3 regions of the Erwinia sp. 009765445 genome follow, and region 1 is predicted to be linked to each of the others. Evidence: riboswitches for the same ligand, from Rfam matches in the RefSeq annotation. Region 1 holds a riboswitch; each other region holds the start of a gene.
What was found. Region 1 has a riboswitch for thiamine pyrophosphate ahead of thiB (thiamine ABC transporter substrate binding subunit). Riboswitches for the same ligand answer to the same signal wherever they lie in the genome.
Positions count from the first base shown of each region.

Region 2: another riboswitch for thiamine pyrophosphate. It lies ahead of thiC (phosphomethylpyrimidine synthase ThiC); the one in region 1 lies ahead of thiB (thiamine ABC transporter substrate binding subunit).
Region 3: another riboswitch for thiamine pyrophosphate. It lies ahead of thiM (hydroxyethylthiazole kinase); the one in region 1 lies ahead of thiB (thiamine ABC transporter substrate binding subunit).

Region 1 is NZ_JBYUWC010000003.1:166,356-170,090, reverse strand. It holds gene thiP (thiamine/thiamine pyrophosphate ABC transporter permease ThiP) at 1-1,610, opposite strand, end outside; gene thiQ (thiamine ABC transporter ATP-binding protein ThiQ) at 1-16, opposite strand, end outside; gene thiB (thiamine ABC transporter substrate binding subunit) at 1,586-2,572, opposite strand; TPP riboswitch at 2,617-2,723, opposite strand; gene sgrR (HTH-type transcriptional regulator SgrR) at 2,759-3,735, opposite strand, start outside.
Region 2 is NZ_JBYUWC010000012.1:6,534-10,268, forward strand. It holds gene hemE (uroporphyrinogen decarboxylase) at 1-471, opposite strand, end outside; gene nudC (NAD(+) diphosphatase) at 512-1,285, opposite strand; gene rsd (sigma D regulator) at 1,360-1,866, shown strand; TPP riboswitch at 1,990-2,090, shown strand; gene thiC (phosphomethylpyrimidine synthase ThiC) at 2,181-3,735, shown strand, end outside.
Region 3 is NZ_JBYUWC010000019.1:72,598-76,332, reverse strand. It holds gene fbaB (class I fructose-bisphosphate aldolase) at 1-486, opposite strand, end outside; gene thiD (bifunctional hydroxymethylpyrimidine kinase/phosphomethylpyrimidine kinase) at 642-1,442, opposite strand; gene thiM (hydroxyethylthiazole kinase) at 1,439-2,230, opposite strand; TPP riboswitch at 2,266-2,368, opposite strand; gene AC3Y5R_RS19385 (hypothetical protein) at 2,526-3,395, opposite strand; gene AC3Y5R_RS19380 (hypothetical protein) at 3,619-3,735, opposite strand, start outside.

The DNA of each region.
Region 1 (3,735 bases):
TAGTCAGCGTCAGCATAGCGGCCCGGCAGTTTTTCAATCAGGGTAAATAACAGGAAACACAGCAACAGCAGCAGCAGGGCGGTTACCGCACCGTCTTCACTGCGGTAAGAGCCAATTTGCTGGTAGAGGTAGAACGGCAGCGTACGGAAGTCTTCATTGCCGAACAGCGCCACCACGCCGAAATCGCCAATTGACAGCACGCAGGCGAAAGCCAGCGCCTGAGCCAGCGGTCGCTTCAGCGCCCGCAGTTCAATCAGTCGCAGCCGGTTCCAGCCGCGGATATCCAGCGACAGGCACAGGCGGTTATAGCGTTCGGCAATGTCGCGCAGCGGGTTTTCCAGTACTTTCATGGCGTAAGGCACGGCCATCAGCGCATTGGTGAAAATCACGATGCCCTCTGCCGATTGCGGCAGGCCAGTGGTCTGGTTGAGTAACAGGAAAAAGCCGGTCGCCAGCACGATGCCCGGCATGGCGAGGATCAGCATGCCGCTCAGCTCCAGCGCCTGTCCGGCAAACTCACGCTGCTTAAGCCGGAGTTCCCGGCTGCTCCATAGCAGCATGGTCGTCAGGATCACACAGAGTAGACCCGCAGCCACCGCAATACGGACTGAAGTGAACGTGGCCTGCCACAGCGCCGGTTGTTGCAGCACGGTGGGCAAGCCGCGATTGATACCATCCACAATCACCGCCAGCAGTGGCGGTACTAGCAGCAGCAGGGCCAGCGAGATCAGTACAGTATCCAGAGTTTTTGCCGACAGGCTGTCCTGCGGATTACGCCAACCGCTGACGCTGGCCGTGCCGGACGGAATGGCTTTACTGAGGCGCTGGCTGAGCATCACCAGCCCCAGGCAGCACGCCATCTGAATCAGCGCCAGCAGCGCCGCTCGCCCCGGATCGTAATCAAAGCTCAGCGCCTGGAAAATGGCGAGTTCGATGGTGGTCGCTTTGGGACCGCCGCCCAGTGACAGCACGGTGGCAAAGCTGGCGAAGCACAGCATAAAGATCAGCGCACCGGCTGGCAGGATTTGGCGTCGCAGCCACGGCCATTCCACAATGCGGAAGTGATACCAGCCTTTCATGCCCAGTTGAGCGGCCAGCTGGCGCTGCTCGCCGGGTATTTGCTCCAGCGCCTGCAACAGTAACCGGGACGCCAGCGGGAGGTTAAAGAAAACATGTGCCAGCAGGATGCCCTGCAGCCCGTAAGGGGTGAAATTGTACTCGATTCCAAGCCCGGCACAGAGCGTGGCCAGCCAGCCGGTGCGGCCGTAAACGCTGAGGATACCGAACACCGCCACCAGCACCGGCAACACCAGCGTCATGGCGCACAACCTCAGCAAGGCTTCTCTTCCCCTGAAGCGGCGTCGGTACAGCGCACGGGCCAGCGGGATCGCGGGCACCACAGCCAGTACGGCGGAGAGAGAAGCCTGCAGGAATGAGAAGCGCAGCACGTGCCACAGATAATCATCATGCCAGACAGCGCTCCAGTCGATCTCTGGCGCGTTGTACCACAAAGCACAGAAAGCCAGAAGAGCCACGGCGACCAGCAGCATCGCTGCCAGCCCGCCGGGCACTAAAGCCGCGAGGATCAGCGGCTGACGGCGCGTTGCCATGCACTGATCCATTCGCTGCGATGGCTGGCCACTTCCTGCGGGGGGTATTGCAGTGAGGTGGCCGGAACGGTCAGGGTATCAAACCCGGCTGGCAGCTGGCTTTTCACTACCGGATACATCCAGTTGCCGGTCGGGATGGTGTCCTGGAAGGGTTTATCCAGCATGAACTGCATAAACTTCTGCGCCAGCTGTGGCTGTTTGCTGGATTTCAGCTGCCCGGCAACTTCAACCTGCAGGTAGTGGCCTTCGCTGAAGTTGGCCGCAGCATACTGCGACTTCTTCTCTTCGATCAGGTGATACGCCGGAGAAGTGGTGTAACTGAGCACCATGTCGCTCTCGCCCTTCAGGAACAGCCCATAGGCTTCACTCCAGCCCTTGGTCACGGTGACCGTTTTCTTCGCCAGTTTCTGCCAGGCTTCCGGGGATTTATCGCCATAGACTTTCTGCATCCACAGCAGCAGGCCCAGGCCTGGCGTGCTGGTACGGGGATCTTCATAAATCACCTTCAGCGGGCGATCGGTCTCCACCAGTTCTTTCAGGCTTTTCGGCGGATTTTGCAGCTTAGTTTTGTCATAAACAAAGGCGTACCAGCCATAGTCAAAAGGCACAAATGTGCTGTCTTTCCAGCCGCCAGGCACGGTGGTTTTGCTGGTGTCGACGTTGCTTTTGGCAAACAGGTTGGTTTTTTCAGCGGCATCCAGCAGGTTGTTATCCAGCCCCAGTACCACGTCAGCCTTGCTGTTTTTACCTTCCATACGCACGCGATTAAGCAGCGAAACGCCGTCTTCCAGCGTGACGTACTTCAGTTCGCAGCCGCAGTTGGCTTCAAAGGCTTTCTTGATTGCCGGGCCGGGGCCCCAGTCGGCAGAGAAGGAGTCGTAGGTGTAAACCGTAAGCTGAGGTTTGGCGGCAAAAGCAGGGAATGCACTGATAATTAGCAGAGGAAGGACTTTCTTTAACACTTTGCGTTTCCTTGATGGTTAGGGTATCGCAAAGGATCTGAGCGGGCTAAAACACTCTCAAATCCCTACGCCGGTATAATCCGGATCAGGTTCGACGGGTCTGTCTCAGCGTAAGAAGTTAATAACCTGTTACGCACCCCGTTGAGAACGGCCTATTCTAGTGATTTCACGGCGGTAGCGAAAGCGTCATGATTCGGGCGGGGCAAACCAGGCAGATTTAAAGTCAAACCAGCCCAAAGTGTTCATCCGCACGCCGCGCATGCTTCGTTCACCTTCCAGCAGCAGCCAGTGGTGGAACAGGGGATGCAGGCTGTAGGTGTTGATCAACTGTTTGCTCCATTCCGCCAGCGGTAGCTTCTGTTCACGCCACAGCTGTGCATCTTTTTCCCAGTCAATTTTCACGCAGTGGTGCACCAGCGGGACTTCATAAAGCAGGGCGAACAGCGAGAACTCCAGCGGCAGGGTAAAGTTAGCGCTGCCCAGCCAGATATCGCTTTCTGCCTCGCCACGGTGCCAGGTCTCATAGTCGACCTGCTGAGTCACCAGTTTCACACCGTTCGCCGCCAGAATGGGTTCAAGCGCGTTGGCGATACCCTGATGTTCAATATGATCGTTGTACCAGGTGAGCGTCAGCGAGGTCAGTCCCTCAGGTTTGGGAGTGACGGTCATATCTCGCCGGTGGTGCCAGCGTGGCAGCAGGCCATAGGCCGGGAACCAGTAGCGCTGATAGCCAATTCCCGCATTGCTGAGCAGGGCTATCGGATTGAAAATCATGCTCACCCAGCGCCGCAGTTGTTCATTGCGTCCCTGTTCAGAACGCTGGTCGAACAGCAGGAAGTAACAGCCTTCTTCCAGGCGGCTCTCTTCTGATTTTTCGTCAACGTTGCCGCCCTGTAGCCTGACGCCGGAATAGACCAGTTCCTCGCTGATATCCGGCAGCACCCAGATGTTGACCTCGTCGATCAGCGCACGGAAACCAAAATAGTCATCAAAAGCCTGGATCCGCAGCTGGGTCTGCTGATTTCGCACCACGGCATAGGGGCCAGTGCCAACCGGTTGACGGGAGAAGTCCGGCATTGAAGGCCACTCTTCTGGCAGGATCATGGTATTGACGCTACCCAGCAGCCACGGCAGCCAGCTTTCGGGATGGTGCAGGTGGATAT
Region 2 (3,735 bases), on a different contig from region 1:
TTCGACCATATAGGTCGCCAGCGTCCACGGGCTGCCGGAGAAGCCGATCAGCGGCACTTCACCCTGCAGATTTTTGCGGATGGTACGCACGGCATTCATCACATAGCCCAGTTCCTGCTCCGGATCCGGGACTGGCAGCTTTTCAACATCTTCCCGGCAGGTCACCGGGGAAGAGAAACGAGGACCTTCACCGGCTTCAAAATAGAGGCCCAGCCCCATCGCATCAGGGATGGTCAGAATATCAGAGAACAGGATCGCGGCATCCAGCGGATAGCGACGCAGAGGCTGCAGCGTCACTTCACAGGCCAGTTCGGCATTTTTGCACAGCGACATAAAATCACCGGCCTGGGCGCGCGTGACTTTGTACTCTGGCAAATAGCGTCCGGCCTGGCGCATCATCCACACTGGCGTCACATCTACCGGCTGGCGCAGCAGGGCGCGCAGATAACGATCGTTCTTCAGTTCACTCATCTTTAATGACTCTCTCTTTTTCAGGCGCGCAGTATACCATTCATTCCGCCTCGGCGCGGCAGAGGACAACGGTATCTTCAATCAAACGGCGAGCCACGGTCCCCGCAGGCGGCAGCTGTGGCAACGCATCAAAGCGATACCAGCCCGCCTCCAGCAGCTCTTTCGGATCGATGTTGATTTCACCACTGTCGTAATCGGCCATAAACGCCATCATCAGCGACTGAGGGAACGGCCAGGGTTGCGAGGAAATATAACGCAGATTTTTCACCTTCAGCCCGCTCTCCTCCATCACCTCACGCGCTACTGTCTGCTCCAGCGTTTCGCCCACTTCGACAAAACCGGCCAGCACGGTGTAAACGCCGTTGCGGTGTTTGGTGTGCTGCGCCAGCAGGATCTCTTCCCCGCGACGGATGGCCACGATAATGCAGGGCGCGATCTGCGGATAATAGCGCTGACGGCAGTGACTGCACAGGCAGGCCCATTCGGTTTTGCTGTGGTGCATCTCATGACCGCAATAGCCGCACCACTTATGAGAACGATAAAACTCTGCCAGCTGGATCCCACGCCCGGCAAGCTGGAACAGGCCAACGTCCTGATCGAGGATCTGCCGCAGCGATCCCATCTCTTCTTTACGGCTACCGCAGATCAACCACACCGGCTCACCCTGCCATTCGCCGATCAACGATCCTTTCGATCCACTCAGGCCTAATTCTTGTGCATTGCCGTATGGTAATTGACCTTTTGGTAACCAAAGTTTATGTTCGTGGCTGACAACCCACCAGCCAGCGTCTACGCTTGAAATCTCACGTTGCATAAATTTGCTCATCCTCAGCTTCACGGTGCTGGATTGGGGTTAGAGATAAAAATTAAACACTTACGGAGTCACTCATGCTTAACCAGTTGGAAGTTCTGACCGCGCGCGTTGGCGGGTGCAGTGACCTGGTAGACTTTTGTCTGCGCTCACGTAAGCAGCTGCTGGTTGCCTATTATCAGATGGTTGGCATCAAGCCTAACAAGGATTCGCTGACTACGCTCGATGAAAACGCGCTGGATACTTTTTGCCAGAGTCTGGTGGACTATCTTTCTACCGGTCACTTCACCATTTATGAACGCTTTATTGAAGAGATGGAAGGCAGTGAACAACTGGCAAAAGCCGCGCTAATCTATCCCTCTCTGCAGGCGAATACTGAGCAGATAATGCAGGTTTACGATTCTCATCTCGAAAATGCTATCGATGATGATAACTGCCTGGCGTTCCAGACAGCGCTGTCGGCCGTGGGCGAAGCGCTGGAGGCCCGTTTCACACTGGAAGATAAATTTATTCAGCTGGCGCTGAATAAAAACTCGGAGCAACTGGGTGCGGCTAACGATTCCCCGCTCGCTCGCCCGGCCTGAGAAGTTAGCAGTTTGTAAAACCCTTGTAGTTTCCAAAAAGCCCCTTTATGCTGAGTGGGCAATTAAGTGACCCGCCACCAGGCGTTCACACTCGTTCTGCCCTCCCCGCTGTGGGAAGCAGAATTCTTCTTGTCGGAGTGCCCCACGGGGCTGAGACCGTTAATTCGGGATCCGCGGAACCTGATCAGGTTAGTACCTGCGAAGGGAACAAGAGTAAAATTCAGTGATGGTGTGTCCCCGTATATCCTCACACCCTGCACTTACTCCTCCGAACTCCGGACAAGCAACTTTCCCTATTTATTCAGGAACGTGCTATGTCTACCGTTGATAAAAAACCCACCCGCCGTGAGCAGCGTGCTGAAGCACAACAGTTTATCGATTCCCTGCAGGGCACCGCTTTTCCCAACTCTAAACGTATCTGGCTGACGGGCTCCCGTGACGATATTCGCGTGCCAATGCGCGAAATCCAGCTAAGCCCGACAATGGTTGGCGGCAGCAAAGATAACCCGCAGTTTGAGGATAACGAGCCAGTGCCGGTCTACGACACTGCCGGACCTTACGGTGATCCTGAAGCGAAAATCGATGTGCATGCCGGTCTGGCACGGCTGCGTAATGAGTGGATCATCGGGCGTGGCGATACTCAACCAATTGAGCAACTCAGCTCGGTTTATACTCAGCAACGGCTGGCCGATGAAGGGCTGGATCACCTGCGTTTTGATAATCTTCCGCATCCACGCCGGGCGCTGGCTGGCCGCTGTGTTACCCAGATGCATTATGCACGCCTGGGAGTGATCACCCCTGAGATGGAATTTATCGCGCTGCGGGAAAATATGGGACGCGAGCGTATTCGTGGGGAAGCCCTGCTGCAGCAGCATCCGGGCAACAGTTTTAGCGCTCATCTGCCGGAAAACATCACGGCCGAATTCGTCCGCCAGGAAGTTGCTGCTGGCCGTGCGATCATCCCGGCCAATATCAACCACCCGGAATCGGAGCCGATGATCATCGGTCGCAATTTCCTGGTGAAAATCAATGCCAACATCGGCAACTCGGCGGTCAGCTCCTCGATCGAAGAAGAAGTGGAGAAGCTGGTGTGGTCAGCCCGCTGGGGTGCCGATACCGTTATGGATCTCTCCACCGGTAGAAATATCCACGAAACCCGCGAGTGGATCCTGCGTAACAGTCCGGTACCCATCGGCACGGTGCCGATCTATCAGGCGCTGGAAAAGGTGAACGGCATTGCCGAGAACCTTAACTGGGAGATCTTCCGCGACACCCTGCTTGAGCAGGCCGAACAGGGCGTGGATTACTTCACCATCCATGCAGGCGTGCTGCTGCGCTACGTGCCGATGACCGCCAGGCGCCTGACCGGCATCGTTTCCCGCGGCGGCTCAATCATGGCGAAATGGTGCCTGTCGCATCATAAAGAGAGTTTCCTCTACCAGCACTTCCGCGAAATTTGTGAAATCTGTGCGGCTTACGACGTCTCCCTGTCGCTGGGCGATGGCCTGCGTCCGGGCTCCATTCAGGATGCCAACGACGAGGCTCAGTTTGCCGAGCTTCACACGCTGGGCGAGCTGACCAAAATCGCCTGGGAATATGATGTGCAGGTGATGATCGAAGGCCCCGGCCACGTGCCGATGCAGATGATCCGCCGCAATATGACCGAGCAACTCGAGCATTGCCACGAAGCCCCGTTTTATACCCTTGGCCCGCTGACCACCGATATCGCGCCGGGTTATGACCACTTCACCTCCGGTATTGGTGCAGCGATGATCGGCTGGTTCGGCTGCGCCATGCTGTGTTACGTGACGCCGAAAGAGCACCTTGGCCTGCCGAACAAAGAGGATGTGAAGCAGGGACTGATCACCT
Region 3 (3,735 bases), on a different contig from region 1:
AATCGCGCCCAGGTTAAACGCCTGCTCCACGCTGGCATACAGCGTCTGGTCATACTGCGTCGGGTAGCTCAGCGTTTCGTTATGGTTCAGTTTGACCATAAAAGGGATCCGGTGCGCATAGCGGCGCGAAACCGAAGCCAGCACGCCATAGGTCGAGGCCACACAGTTACAGCCTGACTCTATCGCCAGCTCAACGATATTTTTCGGATCGAAGTACAGTGGGTTCGCCGCGAAGGATGCGCCCGCGGAGTGCTCAACGCCCTGATCCACCGGCAGGATGGAAAGGTAGCCGGTGCCCGCCAGACGCCCTGTGTTGTACAGCGTCTGCATGTTGCGCAGCACCGCAGGAGAACGATTGTTATCGATCATCACGCGATCAACATAATCCGCGCCCGGTAAATAGAGGCTGTCCGCTGGAATGGTCATGCAGCGATGTTGCAGAAGAGTGTCCGCTTCTTTGCCCAATAACTGTACGATGTCCGTCATGATAACTCCTGTCTTAAGGTGGGAGGGCAGGCTAATCCCTGCCCCACTCATGTGAAAATCTGACCCCAAACAGCGTGGACCCATCACCCCACTTAACGCAAATTGCTGACTCCATTTTTCAGAACGATCCCTGTGAAAAATTTATAAAAAATCGCCTACCACCAACGATGAAAATGGTGCACCGGACCGTGTCCGCCGCCCACTTCCAGCGAATCAGCCTGTTCGAGCGCGTCCTGCAGCCACTGCTTCGCTTCCTGCAAGGTTGAGAACCAGTTATCGTGCCGTGGCCGCAGCGCCGCCAGAGCAGCAGAAAGCGTACAGCCCGTGCCATGAGTGTTTTTGGTGGCTATGCGGGGGGCCGTAAAACGTTCCTGATGGTCGCGGGTGAACAGCCAGTCCGGGCTCTCTTTATCGCTCAGATGGCCGCCTTTCATCAGTACCGCCTGGCATCCCATTTTCAGCAGCTTCTCTCCCTGCTGGCGCATCTCTTTCTCATCGCGAGCGACAGCACATTCCAGCAGTGCTGCGGCTTCCGGCAAATTTGGCGTGATAAGAGAGACCTGCGGCAATAGTCGCTCACGCAGCGTGGCAACAGCCCGGGGAGAAAGTAGCGGATCGCCGCTTTTTGCCAGCATCACCGTGTCCAGCACCACCCATGGGATAGCGGCTGAGATCAGTCCATCCGCCACCACTTCCACAATATCGCTCTCGCTGAGCATGCCGATTTTAACGCTGTCGGTACGCACATCACTGAGTACGGATGAGAGTTGCGCAGCCACGAAATCTGGCTCAACCCGACAGACCGACTGCACGCCACGGGTATTTTGTGCCACCAGCGCGGTAATCACGCTGGTGCCGTAAGCACCCAGCGCGGAAAATGTTTTGAGGTCGGCCTGAATCCCTGCTCCGCCGCTTGGATCGGTTCCGGCAATGGTCAGTGCATTAATCCGCTTCATACCATCACCTCCGCATCCAGGCCATACAGCGCGTCGAGGAACAGCGGTTCAAAGCTGCCAGGCCCCGCAGCAGCAGAGGCCGCCCTTTCTCCGGCCAGGCTCATCACACGACATGCGCTGGCAATGTGCGTCAGCCTGTCACCCGGCAGCGCGGAGAAACCAGCCACTACCGCCGATAATGCACAGCCGGTTCCCACCACGCGCGTCATCAGAGCTGAGCCTCCGGGGATTTCCAGCAGCCGTTGTCCGTCAGTGACGTAATCCACCTCCCCCGTCACTGCCACAATTGCACCACAGGTTTGCGCCAGCAGGCGGGCAGCCTCCAGCGCAGCGGCAGAACTGTGCAGGCTGTCAACACCGCGCCCTGCCACAGCCTGGCGTGCCAGCGCCATAATTTCTGAAGCGTTACCGCGAATGGCCGCCGGACGATGTTCCAGCAAACGCTGGCAGAAATCAGTCCGGAAAGTTAGTGCGCCCACCGCGACCGGATCCAGCGTCCAGGGATGGCCCACTTTATTCGCGGCCTTAACGGCAATCAGCATCGCTTCGCTGCGCGCGGCAGTTAAGGTGCCGACATTGATCAGCACACCATCAGCAATGGCGCTGAATTCAGCGGCTTCCTGCGGCTCAATAACCATCGCCGGAGAAGCCCCCAGCGCCAGCAAAACATTGGCGGTAAAAGTCTGCACCACATCATTGGTCAGGCAATGCACCAACGGCGCGGTGTGGCGGAAAAGAGTAAGTGAAGCAGCGGCCTGAGGGGCAGTGAAGAGATGAGGTTGGATCATGGTAACACTCCCAACCGGCGATCAAGAAGGCGATGCACTCCGGCATCTGACTTCCCTCCGCTGGCATTATCCAGTTCAGGTTCGACGGGTTTTTCTCAGCCCTTTCTTTGGAAAGAAACGGCACCCCGAGTCATTGATAAATCAGTAAATTTTTGATTATTCCACTTACCAAGTTAGATAAAGCATAAGTGACTTGATCCCACTTTGTAAACCACTTTTGATCCCACTTGTGATCCCATTTTTGAATCAGATTTCAGGCATAAAAAAGCCACCCTGAAGGTGGCTTATCATCGGCTTATTTATTCAACATCGAACTGCCCATATCAAATGTCAGGTTATCAATCCCGTTGTTATAAACTTCACTGGCAGTTGCCGATACAGCACTGCTGAATGCAGTTCCATCCGGCACAACACTGACCTGAATCCCCAAGTTGTTAGTAATAGGCGGGACTGCCATTTGTGCATTGGCAAACATGTTGCTCGCCTGAGGCTGCGCCTGTGCCATTGTCGCAATCTGGGATGACCCACCAGTTAAGAAGTTATAGGCCTGCTGAGCTTTCTCTACACCGTAACCGATTGGGGAGTCTGTGTAGTATGCTCCATTCTCCGAAAGATGCTGTTTTGTCCCGAATAGTTCAGTATTCATCCGGTTAGCCCATCCAGCTAATGCAGTTGACCATTCCAGCAGCTTCGCGGTTGTCTCCCCCGCCATGCTCCCCAGGCCTTCGATTAGCGGTTTAGCTGCTACAAAGGCGTCATCCAAACTTTTGGTCGATGCCCCGGCTGATTCTAGGGATTTTGCAAAACTCGCAGCGAAGGTGTCCTGCAATGAGTCTCCAACCTGATCCGCTTTTTGCCCAAGATTATTCAGAAAATCAACGTTTTTCTGTTGAGAAGCGTTTAGAATCTGGCCTGTGCTAACAAGATTATCAAGAGTATCGATAACGTTCTCACCATTATAACTAACTGATTTTGTAACATAAGAGAAGTCATTGACCACCTCTGACAGAGCGGTGAATTCTGACTCTGTAAGAGTCGCGGATTTTCTAAGTCCTTGCAAGAGCACCGCTAATTCCACAGGACCTTTTACTCCACGTAAAGTAGAACCAGCTCCTTCTCTACTGAAGCCACCACGTGTGGTCATTATTTTCAGCCAGTCAGACATTTCACCACCACCACTGAAGGCCCAAGATCCGTCTTTGGCTTGCTTCCATTGCCCTTGACTTAACTGCCCGATCTTGTCCTGGGTGTCCCTGGCAATATCAGAAATTTTTTCATAGGACAGTGAGAAATGATGTGGCCTTCACAACTCAGGTGCGCCATCAGCGCAAACTGCAGCAGGAAGGCGCTAACGACTGGTTGCTGGCTGGCGGCATTAATATTAACTTTTAATCCTCACATGCGCCGGGCAGACCTCCCCGCCCGGTGCGCTCAAGATCCAGGCTATCCAGAACATCCAGACGCCAGATTTCATGCATCGCCACAAACAGCAGACAGATCGTCTT